Regions from separate parts of the Phytobacter sp. V69 genome, predicted to be linked through region 2. Evidence: predicted binding sites of a transcription regulator. Region 2 holds the regulator's gene; each other region holds the start of a gene.
The links. Region 2 encodes PurR, which represses purine synthesis genes. Its sites were predicted from a motif close to CANGCAAACGTTTGCNTG; they were not measured.

Region 1 (8,047 bases), on a different contig from region 2:
AGATAGGTGTAGTCGTCTTTCAGGAAGCGAATCAGGTTGGTTTCGCGATTGATCAGCGTCGGCGTGATGTGCTGGCGCAGATACTGTTTGAAGTAGTGACGCAGCCAGTTTTGCTGGTTGGCGGAAAGCTGGCGTTCGTTAATCAGGAAGATTTGATTGCGCGCCATTTCCAGCAGTAACTCGTTATACAGACCGTCAAATTCCTGATCGGCTTTCAGTACGCGAGCCTGGATTTTACCCAGCAGGTGGCGTGAATGGGTGTTGGTTCCTTGTCCTTGTTCTTCGCTGATAATGATGCGGCGTTTGAGTTCTGCGAAGCGCACTTTATAGAACTCATCGAGGTTGTTGGAATAAATCCCTAAAAAGCGCATGCGTTCGATAAGCGGATTACTTTTGTCCGCCGCTTCCTGAAGAACGCGCTCGTTAAAGCACAACCAACTCAGTTCTTTTTCCAGATATAGCTTTTCCTGACCCATTACAACTTACACTCCGGTTAACTCTCGGGACACGGCAATTCCTTCTCGCTATGGCGGTGTCCTCGTGTGCAGGTAAACATGTTGGCGTTCGTTTGAGTGACACCCATATTATGGCGAGCTTTGCCATTAGATGTCCAACTGTGCCAGATAAGTATGACAGTAATCCGGTTTTACCCGCAGAAAGGTGTTGCGCGCAACGATAAGTTACGCGCAGGCAAAGAAAAAATACGGCTTAATCCGCCGCGTAGCCTTGTTCAGGCAGGCTGACACCATCAAGCCAGGCTTTGTTTTCTTGCATGGCGAGGCGGCCATCAATAAACCAGCCCACGACCAGCGGGTAAATGGCATGTTCCTGCGTCTGGACGCGAGCGGTTACATCCTCTTCGCTATCGCCCTCAAATACGGGCACCTGCGCCTGTAAAATCACCGGGCCGCCGTCCAGTTCGTCGGTCACAAAGTGCACGGTAGTACCGTGAACAGCATCGCCGTTTTCCAGAACCTGGCGGTGAGTGTGTAAACCGGGATATTTAGGCAGCAGGGAAGGGTGAATATTAATAAGACGACCGGCGTAATGGGCGACGAAAGCCGGGCTGAGGATACGCATGTAGCCGGCCAGCACAACGATATCCGGGGCGTAAGCGTCGATCTCCTGCATCAGTTCGCGGTCAAAGGCTTCACGACTGGCAAATTGATCTGCGGTGAGTGCATGGGCGGGAATACTGGCTTCCCGCGCACGTTCAAGGCCGAACGCGTCGGACTTGTTACTGAATACTGCCCGGATGGTGCCATTGATTTTCTTCTGCTTGCAGGCATCAATTATCGCCTGCAAGTTGCTTCCGTTACCGGAAATAAGCACCACAATGTTTTTCATTCGATGACCACGCGTTCACTGGAATCGGATGCTTTGATAATACCGATTTTCCACGCGTTTTCACCTTTGGCATTCAGGAATGCGACGGCCTTATCTGCTTCATCAGCAGGCAGGGCGATAACCATACCAACACCACAGTTAAAGGTGCGATACATTTCGTGACGGCTGACGTTGCCCGCCGTTTGCAGCCAGTTGAACACGGCCGGCCATTGCCAGGAAGATTCGTCGATCACCGCCTGGGTATTGTCTGGCAGGACGCGCGGGATGTTTTCCCAGAAGCCGCCGCCGGTGAGGTGGGCGATGGCGTGCACGTCTACGTTTTCAATCAGCTCAAGGATAGATTTCACGTAGATGCGGGTCGGGGTCAGCAGGTGATCGGCCAGGGATTTGCCTTCAAGCTGGGTGGTTTCCGGGTCACAGCCGCTCACTTCGATGACTTTACGCACCAGCGAGTAGCCGTTGGAGTGCGGGCCGCTGGAGGCCAGCGCAATCAGCACGTCGCCGTCAGCCACTTTTGAACCGTCGATGATCTCGGATTTTTCAACCACGCCAACGCAGAAACCGGCAACGTCGTAGTCTTCGCCGTGGTACATGCCTGGCATTTCAGCGGTTTCGCCGCCAACCAGCGCACAGCCAGACTGCAGGCAGCCTTCCGCGATGCCGGTGATGACGCTGGACGCGGTATCGACATCCAGTTTACCGGTTGCATAATAATCGAGGAAAAACAGCGGTTCTGCGCCCTGGACGACCAGGTCGTTCACGCACATGGCCACCAGGTCGATGCCGATGCTGTCGTGACGTTTCAGATCCATTGCCAGACGCAGTTTTGTGCCTACACCGTCAGTGCCGGAAACCAGTACTGGCTCACGATATTTTTGCGGCAATGCGCACAGCGCGCCGAAGCCACCCAGACCGCCCATCACTTCCGGACGACGAGTTTTCTTCACCACGCCTTTGATTCGGTCTACCAGAGCATTACCTGCGTCAATATCAACACCGGCATCTTTGTAGCTGAGAGAGGTTTTATCGGTCACTGCTTGAGTCCCCACGCGTTTGCTTGCGGTATCCCCGGCATAATTCAGGCCAAAAGCTGAACTACTCAGGTTATAGAAATAAAATTCGGCGCAATTCTAACAGTGAAGGCAAACGTTTGCGAGTCCATTATTTCAGGCCGCTGAGGATTCTTACGATATACTCTTTTCCAGTCTAATTGATCCGGATCAACGCCGTACCTGTAGCGTAGCGGAAAAAAAGCGGTATAATCCGGCGATTTTTTTTGTGGCTGCCACCGTTTTGGGGAAGGAGAAGAGTATGAAGGTCGTGGAAGTAAAACACCCACTCGTCAAACACAAGCTGGGCCTGATGCGTGAGAATGACATCAGCACCAAACGCTTTCGTGAACTCGCCTCGGAAGTCGGTAGTCTGCTGACATATGAAGCGACTGCCGATCTGGAAACTGAACGTGTGACTATCGAAGGCTGGAACGGCCCGGTAGAAGTCGAACAAATCAAAGGTAAAAAAATTACCGTTGTCCCTATCCTGCGTGCCGGACTGGGCATGATGGAAGGGGTGCTGGAACACGTTCCGAGCGCGCGCATCAGCGTAGTGGGTATCTATCGTAATGAAGAGACCCTGGAGCCGGTACCGTACTTCCAGAAACTGGTTTCTAATATCGACGAGCGTATGGCGCTGGTCGTTGACCCGATGCTGGCAACCGGCGGTTCTATGATTGCTACCATCGACCTGCTGAAAAACGCAGGCTGCCACAGCATCAAAGTGCTGGTGCTGGTTGCTGCCCCGGAAGGCCTCGCCGCGCTGGAGAAAGCGCACCCGGACGTTGAGCTGTATACCGCGTCCATCGATAAAGGCCTCAACGAGCACGGATACATTATTCCGGGCCTCGGCGATGCCGGCGACAAAATTTTTGGTACGAAGTAAATGCTTTAAAAATAAAAGCCGACTTTGAAAGTCGGCTTTTTTTTGGCGTAAACCAGAACAGAATCCGCCTGATTTCCTCACGCCGTTCACCAGACGGTGCGATGAACGATGAGCGGAACACAAACAACAACACTTAGAACTTAGAGGAAAACACTATGACGCGCCGTGCTATCGGGGTGAGTGAAAGACCGCCGCTTTTACAGACAATCCCGCTTAGTTTACAGCACTTGTTCGCTATGTTTGGCGCAACCGTGCTGGTGCCAATCCTGTTTCACATTAACCCGGCCACCGTGCTGCTGTTTAACGGTGTCGGTACGCTGCTGTATCTCTTTATCTGTAAAGGGAAAATTCCGGCGTATCTGGGTTCCAGCTTTGCCTTTATTTCCCCGGTACTGCTGCTTCTGCCGCTGGGCTACGAGGTGGCGCTGGGTGGCTTTATCATGTGCGGCGTGCTGTTCTGCATCGTGTCCTTCATCGTGAAGAAAGCGGGCACCGGCTGGCTGGATGTGATGTTCCCGCCTGCGGCAATGGGCGCAATCGTTGCCGTTATCGGTCTGGAACTGGCGGGTGTTGCTGCCAACATGGCCGGTCTGCTGCCTGCTGATGGTCAGTCTGCGGATTACAAAACCGTGCTCATCTCACTGGTCACACTGGGTGTCACCGTCTTTGGTTCCGTACTGTTCCGCGGCTTTATGGCGATTATCCCGATCCTGATCGGCGTGCTGGCCGGTTACGCGCTGTCGTTTGCGATGGGTGTTGTGGATACCACGCCGATTGCCAACGCACACTGGTTTGCCCTGCCGACGTTCTACACCCCGCGCTTCGAATGGTTTGCTATCTTCACCATTCTGCCAGCTGCGCTGGTGGTTATCGCTGAGCACGTGGGGCACCTGGTGGTTACTGCGAATATCGTGAAGCGTGACCTGATCCGTGACCCGGGTCTGCACCGTTCCATGTTTGCCAATGGTCTCTCAACCATCATCTCCGGTTTCTTCGGCTCAACCCCTAACACCACCTACGGTGAGAACATCGGCGTGATGGCGATCACCCGCGTTTACAGCACCTGGGTTATCGGCGGTGCGGCTATCATCGCGATTCTGCTCTCCTGCGTCGGTAAACTGGCGGCGGCGATTCAGATTATCCCGGTTCCGGTGATGGGCGGTGTCTCTCTGCTGCTGTACGGTGTGATCGGCGCATCCGGTATTCGCGTGCTGATCGAATCCAAAGTGGATTACAGCAAGGCGCAAAACCTGATCCTGACTTCCGTTATCCTGATCATCGGCGTCAGCGGCGCGAAAGTGCACATTGGCGCGGCTGAGCTGAAAGGTATGGCGCTGGCGACCATCGTCGGTGTTGCGCTGAGCCTGATCTTCAAACTGATCAGCGTTCTGCGTCCGGAAGAAGTGGTACTGGACGCCGAAGACAGCGACGCAAAACAGCATTAATGCTTGCTCTGCAAACCGGGCCTCGTGCCCGGTTCAAACGCGGTAAACTTTTTGCTAAACTTACCGCGTTTTGTTAAAGCCCCTGTTGAGGTACGTCTGAACACACCGGCGCAGCTTTCTCTGCCACTCTATCTTCCTGACGATGAAACTTTTGCGAGTTTCTGGCCGGGCGATAACCCTTCTCTGCTGGCGGCATTGCAAAATGTCCTTCGCCAGGAACACAGCGGATATATCTATTTCTGGTCGCGCGAAGGCGCAGGGCGTAGCCATTTGCTTCACGCCGCCTGTGCTGAGCTTTCTCAGCGTGGCGATGCGGTGGGCTATGTGCCGCTCGATAAACGCACCTGGTTTGTACCGGAAGTGCTCGAGGGAATGGAACATCTCTCGCTGGTCTGCATCGACAATATCGAATGTGTCGCAGGCGATGAGCCCTGGGAGATGGCAATCTTTAATCTCTATAACCGTATTCTGGAGTCGGGGAAAACCCGGCTGCTGATCACCGGCGATCGCCCTCCACGCCAGTTGAATCTCGGGCTTCCGGATCTGGCTTCGCGCCTTGACTGGGGGCAAATCTACAAGCTGCAACCCCTTTCTGACGAAGACAAAGTGCAGGCGTTACAGTTGCGTGCGCGGCTGCGTGGGTTTGAATTGCCGGAAGATGTGGGGCGTTTTCTGCTTAAGCGCCTGGACCGCGAAATGCGTACGCTTTTTGACACGCTGGATCAGCTCGACCGTGCGTCTATTACCGCGCAACGTAAACTGACGATCCCCTTCGTAAAAGACATTCTGCAACTGTAGGCCCGGTAAGCTCGCACCTCCGGGCCTGTCGCGTTAGCGCACGATCTCAAGAACCTGCTCTGGCGGACGACCGATGCGCGCCTGCCCATTCGCCACAACGATCGGGCGTTCCATCAGTTTGGGATTATCAAGCAGCGCCTGTAACAGCGCCTGCTCTGAGAGTTGGCTATCGTTAAGCCCCAGTGATTTGTACAAATCCTCTTTCTGGCGCATCAGCTCCCGTGCGCTGGACATCCCCAGCATTTTCAGCAGCGCCTTAAGCGTGTCGGCATCCGGCGGTGTTTCCAGATACAGGACAACCTGCGGATCAATGCCATTTTCTTTCAGCAGGTTAAGGGTCTCACGGCTCTTGGAGCAGCGGGGGTTATGGTAAATTTTCACCGCGTTTGTCATCTGTTCTCCTTGTTACATCTTTTGATACGGGCGGAACGTTTTCTGCAACTGACGAAGCTGATCGATACGCGCATCGTAACGGGCCTGCTGCAGGCTGCCCAGTTTGACCTGCGAACTGGCGCTGCTCAACAGCGTAATGGCCTGATCGAGCTTACCGGTCAGCGCCAGCCCTTCGGCACGCGCCGCCAGTTCCTGGTCCCTGTGGCCGAGCGTGGCTTCCGCCTGCGCCAGTAGCTCCCAACCGTTCACATCCTCTTTCCAGTTGAAGGTGAAGCGGTTGAGTATCGCCTCTGCCGCCGCGGCCTGGCCGCCTGTCAGATAGGCGTTCGCCAGGTTGAGCTGCAGTACCGGGTTGGTTTTGATTTCCGCCGCATTTTTCAGGCGGTTGATCGCCTCGGTGCTCTTGTTCTGCCCTAAATCAATGTCGGTTGCCAGGTCGAGATACCAGGCATTGGTCGGGTCAGCGCTCAGCAGCGGCTGTAGCGTTTTGGCGGCGTCGGAGAAGTTTTTCGCCTCCATTGCCTGTAGGGCACGGCCATATTGTGCGGCGCGTTGCTCACGCACATTGCCTTTCGCCCAGGCATCTAACATGTCGCTGGTGAGCTGGTTACGTCCGGAGTTATACATCCCCAGCGCCCTGGCTTTGGCCAGGTAAAACTCTTCGGATGATTGCACGACCACCGGACGCATCTGGTTTGCGCGGTTACGCGCATCGGCAAGACGGCTTTCCGGTAAGGGGTGCGTCAGCAAAATTTCCGGCGGACGGGATGAGTAACGCGATTGATCCAGCAGCTTTTCCAGGAAGGTCGGCATTGCCTGTGGATCGAAGCCGGAGCGTTGCAGCACCTGAATCCCGATGCGGTCCGCTTCCTGTTCGTTCTGTTGAGTAAAGCTGATCATCCCCTGCTGCGTACCGGCTAATGTCCCGGTGAGCGCCGCCATCCCGGCCTGTGGGCTTGCCATGGCCAGCAGAATCGAACCGAGCGCACCCGCCCAGGTCAGGGGGGCGCTGCGTTTCTGGTCTTCCATCGCACGCGCCAGATGGCGCTGGGTGACGTGGGAAATTTCGTGCGCCATCACCGATGCCAGCTGGCTTTCGTTATCCGCATAGCGAAACAGCGCTGAATGCAGCACCACGTTGCCGCCAAAGAAGGCAAAGGCGTTGATTTCGTCATTATTGACTAAGTAAAAATGAAACGGGGTCTTCACCGAGTTGGCATGATTGACCAGGCGCATGCCCAGCCCGTTGATGTACTGCACCAGCAAAGGGTCGTTGATCAGCGGCGCACTGCCGCGCAGCTGGCGGACATAATAGTCGCCCATCTGCATTTCCTGGCCGATGGACAGGGTGCTTCCTGCGGAGGTTCCCATATCTGGCAGGCTGTCCGCAGAGTCCGCCAGTGCGGGAATCATCTGGCCGAGCGTCAACGTGGCGATAAGGGTTGCGACCAGCGTTTTTTTCAACTGCCTGAACATAACCTCAATCCTGTATTTTTTGGGGTAATCATTTGACCTGACGCGCCGGGGTTCGTTCCGGGCGAAATAAAACAGAGAGTTTAGCCGTCCTGATGGGCGAATGACACCTTTTTGCCCGCTCATCATGTTTCCTGTAAAGGCGACGAAAAGCGAAGTCTTTTTTGTGACATTTCGATACAATTCCTGAACTCACACCGGTCAATCCGGCTCCTGGAAGGAATATATGCTCGAATTGTTGATGCAGTGGTATCGCCGTCGCTTTAGCGACCCCGAAGCGATCGCGCTGCTGGTCATTTTGCTGGCAGGCTTTGTCATTCTCTTCTTCTTTAGCGGTCTTCTTGCGCCGCTGTTGGTCGCCATTGTGCTGGCCTATCTTCTCGAATGGCCCACCGTTCGTCTGGAAAGAATTGGTTTCTCCCGCCGCTGGGCGGCATCGATGGTGCTGATTCTGTTTGTCGGCATCCTGATGGTAATGGCCTTTGTCGTCATGCCGGTTGCCTGGCAGCAGGGGATGAACCTGATCCGCGACATGCCGGGTATGCTCAATAAGCTCTCCGATTACGCAGCCACACTGCCCCGGCGTTATCCGATGCTAATGGATGCGGGCATCATTGATGCCATGGCGGAAAACATGCGTGCCCGTATGCTGG
Region 2 (8,047 bases):
CGGATAATGCCGCGGAACCTGTCAGAAAAAGAAAACCCCGCCGAAGCGGGGTGGGATGTTAGCGTGCTACGCGAAGTCCGTGTTCAATACCCCGGCTGAATACGACCTGCCAGAGTTGAATATCCCGCGAGCGAAAAGCGCCTGCGCAGGCGTTCAGATAGTAGCTGAACATACGTTTAAAGCGTTCGGAATAGTTATCGGCGATTTCAGGCCAGCTGGCGAGAAAACGTTCGTACCAGGCCATCAGGGTTTTATCGTAATCTGCGCCGAAATTGTGCCAGTCTTCCATCACAAAATGCGACTCACTGGCATTGGCAATTTGCCGTACCGACGGGAGGCAACCATTCGGGAAGATATAGCGGTCAATCCAGGGATCCACATTATGATCGGTTCGCCGTGAACCAATGGTATGCAACAGGAAAAGACCATCAGGTTTGAGGTTACGGTCAACCACGGTGAAGTAGGTATCGTAGTTTTTCGGCCCAACGTGTTCGAACATGCCGACAGAGACAATGCGGTCAAACTGATCGTTCAGGTCGCGATAATCCTGCAGGCGAATATCGACATCCAGGCCTTCACAACGCTGTTGCGCCAGTTTCTGCTGCTCTGCGGAAATAGTGACACCCACAACGCTGACACCGTAGTTTTGCGCCATAAATTGCGCCAGACCACCCCAGCCGCAGCCGATGTCCAGCACGCGTAGTCCCGGTTTGAGCTGCAGTTTTTCGCAAATTAAGCGCAGTTTAGCGATTTGCGCACTTTCAAGTTGCTCAGCATCTTTCCAGTAGGCGCAAGAGTATTGCATCTGTGGGTCCAGCATGCGGGTAAAAAGGTCGTTACCTAAATCGTAATGCTCTTTCCCGACGATCCATGCGCGTTTTTTGGATTGCAGATTAAATAATCTTGCCCCGGCGATACGAAGGGTATCTTTGAAATGGTGCGGAAGCTGCTTTTCCAGTCCGGCACGCAGCACTTTACTAAAAAAAACGTCCAGCCGGTCGCACTCCCACCAGCCGTCCATATAACTTTCCCCCAGTCCGAGCGACCCCTCCTGCAAAACACGTTTAAAAAAATCAGGGTTTTTCACCTGAATATCAGATGCCGACGGTCCATTAACCTGGATACCGGCGCGGCTCAGCAGCTCGTTTGCTATACGGAACCAGTTATCATCCCGTACGCTAACCTCTTCTATACACGATGAACTCATAACTTCTCCACCACCAGCAAGTGATCAGAACCTTCAAAGAGCGTAGCTGCTTTTTGAGGCATGTGAGAAATCTCACGGTTTTGGGCCGTGAGGCTGATATCCGACGTAGAACAGAGGAAGGGAGATGACCCTTGCCAGAAAGGCCTTCCGTGGTCAAACGGGAGCGCTCCGGCCCCCGTTAATGCATAATATTTATCGTATTTGTAACTAGCCGAAAAAGAGTATAGGCCTCAAAATCCAGTGATACAACAGAAAACTCTTAGCAAGCTAATCACTAAACTGTAACATAGTCGCTGATGCAACTATGCGTGCGAGGACGATTCAGTGGTCTCATCTGTGTGATAAACATCACTTTCTTGCGGTTGCATACGGTAGCCCAACGTGGCCAGAACGACCGTTGACAGCATCACGCTGGTGGTGGCGAGAAGCGGGTGAGCAATCAGGCCTGATACCACCAGGCTTGCGACGAAACAGAGTCCCAGTTGCAGCGTATTCTGTAGCGCTGCCGCACGTCCGGTCGCGTGCGGGAAGGGGCGTAGCGCCTGAGCCACAACAATCGGATAGATTGCGCCGTTTGCCATCGCCATCAGGCAGAAGGGGATCAGCAGGGAGGTCAGCGAGGCGCCAGGCAGTAGTCCCACGCCCCAGGTTGCGACCACGCTCAGCGCAAACGCTGCCAGCAGCCACGGCAGTAAACGGGCACCGGACCATTTTTGCAGCGCGGCACGACAGCCGTAACCCCCGACTAAAAAGGCGATGGTCTGTGGCACATAGCTCAGGCCGATAATCGCCGGGCCATAACCCATCTCATGCAGAATAAACGGCGAACCGGTAAGCCAGGCAAAGAAGCTGGCGGAGCAGGCGGCATAAATCAGCACGTTACCACGGTAGGCTTTATCGCGTAGCAGAGCGCTAAACGTCAGCGCTTGCTCGCTTTGTGCCGGTTTGTTCGCGGCAGGGCGCAGACGCAAGGCCGGAAGCATCAAAATCAGGGTGATAACAAACAAGGTGGCGAAGATGGCCTGCCAGGAGAAATGCGCCAGAATCCAGCTGCCGAGCAGCGGTGCGAGGGCAGGAGATAACCCGACCAGCGGCATAATGGTGGCAAAAATACGGTTTGTACGCTGCGCTGGATAGTAATCCGTCACCAGCGCCTGCCAGGTGACGGCAGCCGCACAAACTCCCACAGCCTGCACAAAACGCAGCACCAGCAGCCAGACCGCATCCTGAACCCAGAGCATACCAAGACAACTCACGGCAAAAATGGCCAAACCGCTTAGCAAAATAGGCTTACGGCCGTAGCGATCCGACAGCGGTCCCCACACCAGTTGGGCGACGGCAAAACCAGCGAGAAACAGGCTCAGCGTGGCGCTGACCGCTGCGGCAGAGGTATGTAAATCTTGCTGAATGTCGGCAAAGGCAGGCAGGTACATATCGGTGGCTAAGAAGCCTAGTACGCTTAAGCCCGCGAGCCAGACTAAAAATCCTTTTCCAGGTTGCATGGCAGATCTCTTTTTTAGGCAGGTAAACAGGGCTCCAGAGTCTAAGGAGTGCAAGTCGGCTTGTGAAACGCTAATATTTGTCCGGTGGTTTCAAAATTTTTGCAGGCAGATTATGTGGTCAGAATATTCACTGGCAGTGGTTGATGCCGTGGCACGTAACGGCAGTTTTAGCGGTGCTGCGCAAGAGCTGCATCGCGTGCCTTCTGCGGTCAGCTATACCGTGCGCCAGCTTGAAGAATGGCTTGCGGTGCCGCTGTTTGAGCGCCGACACCGGGATGTTGAGCTGACGCCCGCCGGGGTGTGGTTTTTGAAAGAAGGGCGTTCTGTTATCAAAAAAATGCAGATCACCCGGCAACAATGCCAACAAATCGCAAATGGTTGGCGCGGTAAGCTCTCTATCGCGGTCGATAACATCGTCAAACCGGAACGTACCCGGCAGATGATCGTCGATTTCTATCGCCATTTTAGCGATGTTGAACTGCTGGTTTCCCAGGAGGTCTTCAACGGCGTCTGGGACGCGCTGGCCGACGGACGCGTTGAGCTGGCTATCGGCGCAACCCAGGCGATTCCGGTCGGGGGCCGTTATACCTTCCGTGATATGGGTATGCTGAGCTGGAAATGCGTGGTCGCCCGCCATCACCCGCTGGCCGCGATGACGACACCGCTCAGTGACGATACGTTGCGCAACTGGCCATCGCTGGTGCGGGAAGATACATCGCGGTCACTGCCGAAACGCATTACCTGGCTTTTAGATAATCAGAAGCGCGTTGTCGCTCCGGACTGGGAATCCTCTGCTGCCTGTCTGTCGGCCGGATTGTGTATTGGGATGGTGCCCGCGCATTTCGCTCGTCCGTGGATCGATCGCGGCGAGTGGGTGGCGCTGGAACTGGAAAACCCTTTCCCGGACGCCGCCTGTTGCCTGACCTGGCAGCAAAATGACGCCTCACCGGCGCTGAGCTGGTTATTGAGCTATCTGGGTGACAGTGAGACGCTGAATCGGGAATGGTTGCGGGAGCAGGAGTGAGCTGCTCCCGGCGAGATTAACGGCGGTAGTCGCGGAACGGACCGTCGGCAACCGAACGGCGTTCAATCAGGCGCGGATGCACTTCGATGGACTGCGACTCTTCACGTTTATTGACGATGCGGTCCAGCAGCATGTTAAACGCAGTCTCACCCAGCGAGTCTTTCGGCTGATGAATGGTCGTCAGCGATGGGGTGAAGAAACGCGAGTTGCGCACGTTATCGTATCCGATCACCGAAATATCCTGCGGTACGCGCAGGCCCATTTCGTCGGCGGCGCACAGCGCACCCATCGCCATAATGTCGCCACCGCAGAACACTGCGGTCGGGCGAGATGACTGGGTCAGCATTTGTTGCATCGCGCGATAACCGGACTCCGGCTCGAAGTCACCCTGCACGATCCAGTTTTCCGGTACCGTGATGTGGGCTTCTTCCATCGCTTTCATAAAGCCGCTAAGGCGGCCTGCACCGGTATTACGCTCAAGCGGGCCCGGGATCACGCCAATCTCGCGATGCCCACGTTCGATCAGATAGCGGCCAGCCATATAGCCACCGGCAAAGGCGTTATCAATTACCGTGTCGGTAAAGTCGGCTTTGGCTTCGCCCCAGTCCATCACCACCATCGGAATATGGCGATATTCTTCCAGCATGCTGAGTAACGTTTCCGGATATTCAGAACACATCACCAGCAGACCGTCGACGCGCTTTTGCGCCATCATTGACAGATACGCGCGCTGCTTTTCCAGGTTATTCCAGGCATTGCCGAGAATAAGGGTGTAGCCTTTCTGGAAACAATTTTTCTCAACCGCCTCAATGATCTCGGCGAAATAAGCCGCTTCGCTGCTGGTCGCCAGTAAGCCAATAGATTTTGTGTGATTGACTTTCAGGCTGCGGGCAACGGCGCTGGGCGAATAGTGTAGTTCTTTAATTGCTGCCCAAACGGCGTTACGCGTCTCTTCAGCAACGAAACGCGTCTTGTTAATTACATGTGATACGGTTGTGGTGGAAACGTTTGCTCGCTTCGCTACGTCTTTAATCGTTGCCATCAGATCTTACTCCAGACCATATCGTAAACTCCTGATAATACAAAAGGTAAACGTTTGCCTACCATCACCCTGTACCCATAGAAGGGATTGCATTACGCCGGGAAAAAGACACTGGACGTCAGGAGGGGAGTCAATGGCCGGTACGCTAATAAATTTAGCGTCGAATTTTGTCTTATCTTGAACAAAAGGGGAAGCGCTAAAACGTATATCAATCTAAATCCAGCAAGATTTTTACGTTTATTTATGCAAAAATGCGTTACATCACTTTTTGTGTGGAAATTAATAAGGGGAAAAATTGATGAGCACCGACCTGAAGTTTTCTTTAGTTACCACCGTTATCGTTCTCGCTCTGATTGTTGCTGGCGCGCTGACGGCGGCACTGCATTGATTTATCCAGGGGAGAGTTCTCTCTCCCTCATCTTTTCCCACCATTGTCATCAAATCAGCAATAGTCTTTTCGCATTTCGCTAACTTCTGTTTTTTGTGATTGATGTCATACTTTTGGCTTCTGTGACGGTGTCGCGCGTCGACACGGCAATTCCGGAGTCTATTTATGAAGATCAATTTCCCACTGCTTGCCCTGGCGATTGGCGCTTTTGGCATCGGTACAACCGAATTTTCACCGATGGGTTTACTACCCGTTATCGCCCAGGGTGTGGATGTGTCGATCCCGGCAGCGGGTATGCTTATTAGCGCCTACGCCATCGGCGTGATGGTCGGGGCGCCGCTGATGACGCTGCTGCTTTCACACCGTGCCCGGCGGAATGCGCTGGTATTTCTGATGGCGATTTTTACCCTCGGCAACGTGCTGTCGGCAATATCACCTGATTACACAACCCTGATGCTCTCCCGCATTATTACCAGCCTGAACCACGGTGCCTTCTTTGGTCTGGGTTCGGTGGTGGCCGCAAGCGTGGTGGCGAAAGAAAAACAGGCCAGCGCGGTGGCAACCATGTTTATGGGGCTGACGATCGCCAATATCGGCGGGGTGCCTGCAGCAACCTGGCTGGGTGGGGCGATTGGCTGGCGTATGTCGTTCCTCGCAACGGCAGGGCTGGGTGTTATCGCCATGGTCAGCCTCTATTTCTCCTTGCCGAAGGGCAGTGCAGGTGAACGGCCTGATGTGCGCAAAGAGTTGTCGGTATTAATGCGACCGCAGGTGGTCTCTGCACTGTTAACGACCGTGTTAGGGGCAGGGGCGATGTTCACGCTTTACACCTATATTTCACCGGTTCTGCACCGTATTACCGATGCCACGCCGGCCTTTATTACCGCGATGCTGGTGCTGGTGGGTGTGGGTTTCTCCATTGGCAACTACCTTGGCGGCAAACTGGCTGACCGTTCCGTCACCGCGACCCTGAAAGGCTTCTTGCTGTTATTGATCGTGATTATGGCTGCTATCCCCTGGCTGGCGCGCAGTGAAGTTGGTGCGGCTATCAGCATGGTTATCTGGGGAGCGGCAACCTTTGCGGTGGTTCCGCCGCTGCAGATGCGCGTGATGCGTGTGGCACATGAAGCGCCAGGATTGTCATCGTCAGTGAATATTGGGGCGTTCAACTTGGGTAATGCACTGGGTGCAGCAGCAGGCGGTGCGGTGATCTCGGGCGGCCTGGGCTATACCGTTGTGCCAGTTACCGGGGCGATTATTGCCGGGATGGCATTACTGTTGGTGCTGTTCTCCGGCAGAGCCAATGCAGAACGCAACTGCGCTGCGGCGGAATAAAAAACAGGAGGGTTTCCCCTCCTGATGATTACGCGGCGAGATTCTTCGCGACAAACTCCCAGTTGACCAGCGCCCAGAAATGCTCCAGATAATTTGGACGGGCGTTGCGATAGTCAATGTAGTAAGCGTGTTCCCACACATCCACAGTCAGCAGCGGTGTGGCGTCGGTGGTCAGCGGCGTTCCGGCATTAGAGGTCGAAACGATAGCCAGCTTGCCATCGGCGTTTTTCACCAGCCACGTCCAGCCTGAACCAAAGTTCTTCACCGCGGCATCCGTGAATTTCGCCTTAAACTCTGCGAAGCTGCCAAACGCATCGGCGATGGCGGCGGCCACTGCGCCTGTGGGTTCACCACCCGCGTTCGGGGCCAGACAGTGCCAGTAGAAGGTATGGTTCCAGACCTGAGCCGCATTGTTAAACACGCCGCCTTCGGAGCTACGAATAATCTCTTCCAGCGTTTTGCCTTCAAGCGGGCTGCCTTTAACCAGGTTATTCAGATTGGTGACATAAGCCTGATGGTGTTTGCCGTGATGGTACTCCAGCGTTTCCGCAGAAATATGCGGGGCCAGGGCGTCTTTTGCATACGGTAATGCAGGTAATTCGAACGACATTGCTTCTCTCCTTATTGTTTTAATGCACTCAATAACCTTATTGAGTGTAAGGGTAGGGTAGCAAATCGAAACGGGAGAAAAAAGAGAGAGTTACCTGCCACCGGAGCGGCAGGTAATGGGATTAGCGGATCGTTTTTGGCGTAACCATTCTGCGGGCACCCACATAATGACGCTGCCAGTAGTCTTCGCTTAATGAGGTAATCTGAATATCCTGGCCGCTGCGCGGTGACTGAATGAATTTGCCGTTGCCGACATAAACACCCACGTGGTCAGCAGTACCACGACCTTGCGTACGGAAGAACACCAGATCGCCGCTTTCCAGTTCCGCGACGTTGACCGGAGAGGCATCACGCAGGTGATACATTTCGTTTGCGGTGCGGGGAATGCGGAATTTCACCAGATCTTTATAGGCGTAATAGACCAGACCACTGCAATCAAACCCGGTCATCGGGGAGGTGCCGCCCCAATGGTAAGGTTTGCCAATCTGATTCATCAGCTTGGACATTGCGGTTTTCTGTACTTTCTGGATACGGACTTTGTGTGCTTCTGAAATGGCAACAGGTTTGCTGCCTTTCACTTTTACACAATGCGGCTTATGGCCTTTACGCTTTGTGCATTTTTCCGTCATAGCGGTAGCGGCGATGGGAGTCGGGCTGGTTTTACTGTGACGGGAGGAATTCTTACTGGTGGTTTTTTTGCTGCTGGTTGACGATTTTTTCGTCACTGCTACTTTTTTCGTTCCGGCTTTAGCCGTTGTTTTTTTTTCGGTGCGACTGCTTTTCTTTGATGTTTTTTCGGTGGTGGTTTTTTTCTTACTCTCGGATGCTTTCGCCAGATGCGTTGTCTTATGCACAGCCGAGTCTTGCGTCTGCTCGGAAGCATGCGTGAGTGGCGTGAACGTCAACGTGGTGAACAACAAAGCACAGAGCGTGATCGAAG
Region 3 (8,047 bases), on a different contig from region 2:
TGCATGATGTCGGTAACCGCCTTTTCGTCCTGCTGAAAAAAGCGCCCGGCGTCACGCTGCATTGTCCTGCACGGGTGAGCTTTTTCTCCCGGGATGAAGACCGCGTGGCGGTTGCGCTGGAAAGTGGTGAGACGATCAACGGCACCCTGCTGGTCGCCGCCGACGGTTCCCGCTCTGCGCTGGGGGCGCAGTGTGGCATCAGCTGGCAACAGGCGCCTTATCAGCAGGTGGCGGTGATTGCCAACGTCACCACTTCGGTGGCGCATCAGGGGCGCGCGTTTGAGCGTTTTACCGCTCACGGCCCGCTGGCGATGTTGCCGATGTCGCACGGACGTTGCTCGCTGGTGTGGTGTCACCCGCTCGAAAAACGCGAGCAAATCCTGAGTTGGAGCGACGAGACGTTCTGCCATGAACTACAAAAAGCCTTTGGCTGGCGGCTGGGACGAATCGTACATGCCGGAACGCGTAATGCCTATCCGCTTTCTTTGTCGACCGCTTCCTCACCCATTTCGCATCGTACCGTGCTGGTTGGAAACGCCGCGCAAACGCTGCACCCGATTGCCGGGCAGGGCTTTAACCTGGGGATGCGTGATGTGATGAGCCTCGCCGAAACGCTGGCCGATGCCTGGGCCGCGCAGAAAGATGTCGGTGGCTATGGCGTGCTGACGCACTATCGCAATCGCCGTCATGATGATAAGTGCGCCACGATTGGCGTGACGGACGGCTTAGTACACCTTTTTGCTAATCGCTGGGCACCGCTGGTTGTCGGACGTAACGTCGGTTTGATGGCAATGGAATTATTTACCCCAGCGCGTGATGCGCTGGCGCAGCGTACCCTGGGCTGGGTGGCGCGTTAATATCTGCGGCAGGCTATTTTATTTGCCATTTTGATCCTGGGCAGTGCTCAAACTGGCTGCAACAATTACGCCTGCTGAGTCGGGCTTCTGGAGTTATTTGTGCAAAGTGTTGATGTGGCGATTGTAGGCGGTGGCATGGTGGGACTGGCGCTGGCCTGCGGATTACAGGGAAGCGGGCTGCGAGTGGCGGTGCTGGAACAGCATGAGCCCGTCCCCTTGAAAGCGGATGCCCCTGCACAACTGCGTGTTTCGGCGATCAACGCCGCCAGCGAAAAACTGCTGACGCGCCTGGGCGTCTGGTCATCGATTATTGCCCATCGCGCAAGCTGCTATCACGGCATGGAAGTGTGGGATAAAGACAGTTTCGGCCGGATTGCTTTTGACGATCAGAGCATGGGTTATAGCAACCTCGGCTATATTATTGAAAACACCGTCATTCATCAGGCGCTGTGGAATAAAGCCCGCCAGTGTTCGGACGTTTCCATCCTTGCACCGGCGGAATTGCAGCAGGTGGCCTGGGGGGAAAACGAAGCCTTTCTGACCCTGAAAGACGGCGGCATGCTGACCGCCCGCCTGGTCGTCGGGGCCGATGGGGCCAACTCCTGGCTGCGCAATAAAGCCGATATTCCGCTCACCTTCTGGGACTATAACCACCATGCGCTGGTCGCGACCATCCGTACCGATGAACCGCATCAGGCCATCGCGCGGCAGGTTTTCCACGATGAAAGCATCCTCGCGTTCTTGCCGCTGTCTGACCCGCATCTGTGTTCTATCGTCTGGTCGCTGCCGCCTGAGCTGGCGGTACAAATGCAGCAGGCAAGTGAAGAGGATTTCAATCGGGCGCTATGTATCGCGTTTGATAACCGCCTGAGTCTGTGCCGTGTAGAGAGCGAGCGGCAGGTGTATCCATTGACCGGACGCTACGCGCGCCATTTTGCCGGACATCGTCTGGCGCTGATGGGCGATGCGGCGCATACTATCCACCCGCTGGCCGGGCAGGGCGTGAATCTGGGCTTTATGGATGCCGCCGAACTGGTAACCGAACTTAAGCGTCTGCACAGCCAGGGCAAAGATATCGGGCAGCATATGTACCTGCGCCGCTATGAACGCAGCCGTAAACACAGCACTGCGCTGATGCTGGCGGGGATGCAGGGATTCCGGGAATTGTTTTCCGGCACCCACCCGGCGAAAAAGCTGTTTCGCGACATTGGCCTGAAGCTGGCGGATACGTTACCAGGGGTAAAACCTCAGTTGCTGCGTCAGGCGATGGGGCTGAATGACCTTCCGGAGTGGTTGCGTTAACTGCGTCACACTTTCCCTTCCCCCTGGCGGGAAGGGAGTCCTTCCCTCATTTGAAAAATTCTAATTTCACGCCATTTTTCAGATTAGTTTTTCTCATCCATCGTTTTTTTACTGTCGGGAAAATTATCTCTTTTGCGGTGGGAAATATTGCTGATTGCGATAAGTTCCGCGTATCGATGATGCTTTATGCGCCATTCTACGCTTAAACCCAGTTTAATGTTCTGTAGGTCTTTTTGCGAAAAATGGTCATAAGCTAATGTGATGACCCATTTTCTCTTATGGTTAAGAGCCGCTTTCGGTGATAAGTTCAGGCGAAAGTGAACGTTTGCGTCGGCGACCGGGATCGGTGTCGGCGTCTTGTCATGCGGGGAATTTTTCGCCGCTGAAAACGTGAAAGCCCCGCTTATTCGACGAGGAAAAGATGGCTCAGCAGACTCCTTTGTATGAACAACACACGCTGTGCGGCGCACGCATGGTGGATTTCCATGGCTGGATGATGCCGCTGCATTACGGCTCGCAAATTGATGAGCACCACGCGGTGCGTTCCGATGCGGGCATGTTCGATGTGTCGCACATGACGATTGTCGATTTACGCGGCAGCCGTACCCGGGAATTCTTGCGCTACCTGCTGGCAAATGACGTAGCGAAGCTTACCAAACCGGGCAAAGCGCTATACACCGGAATGCTCAATGCGTCCGGCGGTGTTATTGATGACCTGATCGTCTACTACTTCACCGAAGATTTCTTCCGCCTCGTTGTAAATTCCGCCACCCGCGAAAAAGACCTCTCCTGGATCACCCAACACGCAGAACCTTTTGCCATCGAGATCACCGTCCGTGACGACCTGTCGTTGATTGCGGTTCAGGGGGCGAATGCGCAGGCCAAAGCCGCGACTCTTTTCACTGACGAACAGCGTCAGGCGGTAGAAGGGATGAAGCCGTTCTTTGGCGTTGAATCCGGTGACCTGTTTATCGCCACTACCGGCTATACCGGCGAAGCGGGTTATGAAATTGCGCTGCCGAACGAACAGGCTGCGGATTTCTGGCAGAAGCTGGTGCAGGCGGGCGTTAAGCCTTGCGGTCTGGGCGCGCGCGATACGCTGCGTCTTGAAGCGGGCATGAACTTGTACGGTCAGGAGATGGACGAGGGCGTTTCACCGCTTGCGGCCAATATGGGCTGGACCATCGCATGGGAACCAGCAGACCGTGATTTTATTGGTCGTGAGGCGCTCGAATTACAGCGCGAGAAAGGCACCGAGCAGCTGGTCGGCCTGATCATGACAGAGAAGGGCGTACTGCGTAACGAATTGCCGGTGCGATTCACCGACGCGCACGGTAACGCAAAAGAAGGCGTGATCACCAGCGGCACTTTCTCGCCAACGCTGGGCTACAGTATTGCACTGGCGCGTGTGCCTGCGGGCATTGGCGACACGGCGATCGTCCAGATCCGCAACCGTGAAATGCCTGTAAAAGTCACCAAACCTATTTTTGTTCGTGCGGGTAAAGCCGTCGCGTAACCCATTATTTATCTGGAGAAAATTTAATGAGCAATGTACCGGGCGATCTGAAATACAGCAAAGAACACGAGTGGCTGCGTAAAGAAGCGGACGGCACCTACACCGTGGGTATCACTGAGCACGCGCAAGAGCTGCTGGGTGACATGGTGTTTGTTGACCTGCCGGAAGTGGGCCTGGTCGTGTCTGCGGGTGACGACTGCGCCGTGGCGGAGTCGGTTAAAGCCGCTTCCGATATTTATGCGCCGATCGGCGGTGAAATCGTTGCCGTCAACGATTCGCTGGGCGAAGAGCCGGAGCTGGTGAACAGCGAGCCGTACGGCGAAGGCTGGATTTTTAAAATCAAAGCCTGTGACGAAGCGGAAGTTGCCGCACTGCTGGATGCGACTGCCTATGCAGCGCTGTTAGAAGACGAGTAAATACGCGTCATCCTTCACGTTGCAGGCTCGTTGGCTTCGTCGCTCACCCCAGTCACTTACTTTTGTAAGCTTCTGGGGATTCGCTACCTCGCCGCCTTCCTGCAACGCGAATGATTTAGCGTATTCAGGCAAGAAATCACGATTTCCAAATTGATTCACCGCACGTTTCAGGAACCATCGCTCATGACACAGACTTTAAGCCAGCTTGAAAACCGTGGCGCTTTCATTGAACGTCACATTGGGCCGGATGCTCAGCAACAGCAGGAGATGCTGAACACGGTTGGCGCGGATTCGCTAAACGCACTGATCGCGCAGATCGTGCCGAAAGATATCCAGCTCGCCACGCCGCCGCAGGTGGGTGAAGCCACAACCGAATACGCCGCGCTGGCGGAGCTGAAAGCGATTGCCGGTCGCAACAAGCGCTTTAAGTCTTACATTGGCATGGGTTACACCGCCGTGCAGTTACCGCCCGTTATCCTGCGCAACATGCTGGAAAATCCAGGCTGGTACACCGCCTATACACCGTATCAGCCGGAAGTCTCGCAAGGTCGTCTCGAAGCGCTGCTGAACTTCCAGCAGGTGACGCTGGATCTGACCGGGCTGGATATCGCCTCGGCATCGCTGCTCGATGAAGCCACCGCCGCCGCCGAAGCGATGGCGATGGCAAAGCGCGTCAGCAAACTGAAAAACGCCAACCGCTTCTTTGTCGCCGCCGACATTCACCCGCAAACGCTGGATGTGGTGCGCACCCGTGCCGAAACCTTTGGTTTTGACATGATCGTGGATGATGCCAGCAAAGTGCTGGATCACCAGGATGTGTTCGGCGTGCTGTTGCAGCAGGTAGGCACCACCGGCGAAGTGCACGACTACAGCGCACTGATTAGCGAACTGAAAGCCCGCAAGATTGTGGTCAGCGTGGCGGCCGATTTTATGGCGCTGGTGCTGTTGACCGCACCAGGCAAACAGGGCGCAGACATTGTCTTCGGTTCTGCTCAGCGCTTTGGCGTGCCGATGGGCTACGGCGGCCCGCATGCGGCATTCTTTGCCGCGAAAGATGAATTCAAACGCTCAATGCCGGGACGCATTATCGGTGTCTCCAAAGACGCGGCCGGCAATATCGCACTGCGCATGGCGATGCAGACCCGCGAGCAGCATATCCGTCGCGAAAAAGCGAACTCCAACATCTGTACTTCGCAGGTACTGCTGGCCAACATCGCCAGCCTGTACGCGGTGTCTCACGGTCCGGTTGGCCTGAAACGTATTGCCAGCCGTATCCATCGTCTGGCCGATATTCTGGCAACCGGCCTACAGCAAAAAGGGCTTAAGCTGCGTCACGACCACTACTTCGATACCCTGTGTGTGGAAGTGGCCGACAAAGCCGCCATGCTGGCGCGCGCAGAAGCCGCTGAAATCAACCTGCGCAGCGACATTCTGAATGCCGTGGGTATCACCCTGGATGAAACCACCACCCGCGAAGATGTGCAGAAACTCTTTGCCGTGGTGCTGGGCGACGCGCACGGGCTGGACATCGACGCGCTGGATAAAGACGTGGCGCTCGACAGCCGTTCTGTGCCTGCTGCGATGCTGCGCGATGATGCGATCCTGAGCCACCCGGTTTTCAATCGCTATCACAGCGAAACTGAGATGATGCGTTACATGCACTCTCTGGAACGCAAAGATCTGGCGCTGAATCAGGCTATGATCCCGCTGGGTTCCTGCACCATGAAACTGAACGCTGCAGCGGAAATGATCCCGATCACCTGGCCAGAGTTTTCCGAGCTGCACCCGTTCTGCCCGGCGGATCAAGCCGAAGGCTACCACCATATGATCAACCAGCTGTCCGACTGGCTGGTGAAACTGACCGGTTATGATGCCCTGTGTATGCAGCCGAACTCTGGTGCACAGGGCGAATACGCCGGCCTACTGGCGATTCGCCACTATCATGAGAGCCGCAGCGAAGGCCATCGTGATATCTGCCTGATCCCAAGCTCAGCGCACGGGACCAACCCGGCGTCTGCCCAGATGGCGGGCATGCAGGTGGTGGTGGTGGCCTGTGATAAGAACGGCAACATCGATCTGGCGAATCTGCGGGCGAAAGCGGAACAACACGCGGCAAACCTCTCCTGCATCATGGTGACCTACCCGTCCACTCACGGCGTCTACGAAGAGACTATCCGTGAAGTGTGCGAAATCGTGCACCAGTTCGGCGGCCAGGTTTATCTCGATGGCGCGAACATGAACGCCCAGGTGGGCATCACCTCTCCGGGCTTTATCGGCGCGGACGTATCGCACCTCAACCTGCATAAAACCTTCTGCATTCCGCACGGCGGTGGCGGCCCGGGTATGGGGCCTATCGGCGTGAAAGCGCATCTGGCACCGTTTGTTCCGGGCCACAGTGTGGTGCAGATTGAAGGCATGCTGACCCGTCAGGGCGCGGTGTCCGCAGCCCCGTTTGGTAGCGCGTCGATCCTGCCGATCAGCTGGATGTACATCCGCATGATGGGAGCCGAAGGGCTGAAACAGGCGAGCCAGGTGGCGATTCTGAATGCCAACTACATCGCCAGCCGCCTGAAAGATGCCTTCCCGGTGCTGTATACCGGCCGCGACGGTCGCGTGGCGCATGAATGTATTCTCGACATTCGTCCGCTGAAAGAAGAGACCGGCATCAGCGAGCTGGATATCGCTAAGCGCCTGATTGACTACGGTTTCCATGCCCCGACCATGTCCTTCCCGGTAGCAGGCACGCTGATGGTTGAGCCGACAGAGTCCGAAAGCAAAGCCGAACTGGATCGCTTTATTGACGCGATGCTGGCCATTCGTGGCGAAATCAACCGCGTAAAAGAAGGCGAGTGGACGCTGACAGATAACCCGCTGGTGAATGCACCGCACATCCAGAATGAGCTGATGGCAGAGTGGCCGCACGGTTACACCCGCGAGCAGGCCGTGTTCCCGGCTGGTGTGGCGAACAAATACTGGCCGACGGTGAAGCGTCTTGATGACGTTTACGGTGACCGTAACCTGTTCTGCTCCTGCGTGCCGATGAGCGAATACCAGTAATTAGCGCTACGCTTCTACAGGCCGGGTGAACGTTCGCGTTGCCCGGCCTTTTTATTGGAGGAATACAGATTGGCAATTGCACTGGTCACTGGCGGTAGCCGGGGAATAGGTAAGGCGACGGCGCTGCTGCTGGGCGCGGAAGGGTATACGGTCGCGGTGAATTATCAGCACAATGCGCAGGCCGCACTGTCGGTGGTGGAAACCATCATCGCGGCGGGCGGCAAGGCGTTTGCGGTACAGGCGGATATTAGCGAAGAAGCGCAGGTTGTGGCGATGTTCGCGCGTATTGATGAGGCGAGTGAACCGCTGACCGCACTGGTGAATAACGCCGGGATTTTGTTTACCCAGAGTCGGGTTGAAGCCATGACTGCAGAGCGTATTAATCAGGTGCTGCGTACCAACGTGACGGGGACCTTCCTCTGCTGTCGGGAAGCAATTAAACGCATGGCGCTCCCCCATGATGGAAAGGGTGGGGCGATCGTCAATGTTTCTTCGGCCGGTGCGCGGCTGGGCTCGCCTGGCGAGTATGTTGATTATGCGGCGTCGAAAGGGGCGATGGATACGCTGACCACGGGCTTGTCAGTGGAAGTCGCGGCGCAGGGGATTCGGGTTAACAGCGTTCGACCAGGGTTTATCTATACCGAAATGCATGCATCTGGCGGTGAACCCGGGCGAGTCGAGCGGGTGAAATCGATGCTGCCGATGCAGCGTGGCGGTCAGCCGGAAGAGGTGGCGCAGGCGATTGTCTGGCTGCTGAGCGATAAGGCGTCTTATGTGACCGGGAGCTTTATCGAGTTGGCGGGCGGGAAGTAAGCGACTGCCCCTCACCTCGCCCCTCTCCCCAAAGGGGCGAGGGGGCAAACCCGATTGAGCCAGTATTACAGACGCACCGGAAAGTC

Region 1: the regulator PurR is predicted to act here: its motif matches at 2,487-2,504, upstream of purM (phosphoribosylformylglycinamidine cyclo-ligase).
Region 3: the regulator PurR is predicted to act here: its motif matches at 2,474-2,491, upstream of gcvT (glycine cleavage system aminomethyltransferase GcvT).

What each region holds. Positions count from the first base shown of each region.
Region 1 is NZ_CBFFRL010000023.1:4,942-12,988, forward strand. Features, by position in the region: gene ppk1 (polyphosphate kinase 1) at 1-476, opposite strand, end outside; gene purN (phosphoribosylglycinamide formyltransferase) at 709-1,347, opposite strand; gene purM (phosphoribosylformylglycinamidine cyclo-ligase) at 1,344-2,381, opposite strand; gene upp (uracil phosphoribosyltransferase) at 2,659-3,285, shown strand; gene uraA (uracil permease) at 3,441-4,730, shown strand; gene ACSZPU_RS05130 (DnaA inactivator Hda) at 4,827-5,528, shown strand; gene arsC (arsenate reductase (glutaredoxin)) at 5,562-5,921, opposite strand; gene bepA (beta-barrel assembly-enhancing protease) at 5,934-7,397, opposite strand; gene ACSZPU_RS05145 (AI-2E family transporter) at 7,621-8,047, shown strand, end outside.
Region 2 is NZ_CBFFRL010000018.1:11,450-19,496, reverse strand. Features, by position in the region: gene cfa (cyclopropane fatty acyl phospholipid synthase) at 59-1,207, opposite strand; gene punC (purine nucleoside transporter PunC) at 1,510-2,709, opposite strand; gene punR (DNA-binding transcriptional activator PunR) at 2,822-3,733, shown strand; gene purR (HTH-type transcriptional repressor PurR) at 3,750-4,775, opposite strand; gene cydH (cytochrome bd-I oxidase subunit CydH) at 5,074-5,163, shown strand; gene ACSZPU_RS04265 (MFS transporter) at 5,329-6,498, shown strand; gene sodB (superoxide dismutase [Fe]) at 6,527-7,108, opposite strand; gene ACSZPU_RS04255 (C40 family peptidase) at 7,230-8,047, opposite strand, start outside.
Region 3 is NZ_CBFFRL010000064.1:126-8,172, reverse strand. Features, by position in the region: gene ubiH (2-octaprenyl-6-methoxyphenyl hydroxylase) at 1-857, shown strand, start outside; gene ubiI (FAD-dependent 2-octaprenylphenol hydroxylase) at 957-2,159, shown strand; gene gcvT (glycine cleavage system aminomethyltransferase GcvT) at 2,581-3,675, shown strand; gene gcvH (glycine cleavage system protein GcvH) at 3,702-4,091, shown strand; gene gcvP (aminomethyl-transferring glycine dehydrogenase) at 4,275-7,148, shown strand; gene ACSZPU_RS11175 (SDR family oxidoreductase) at 7,218-7,961, shown strand.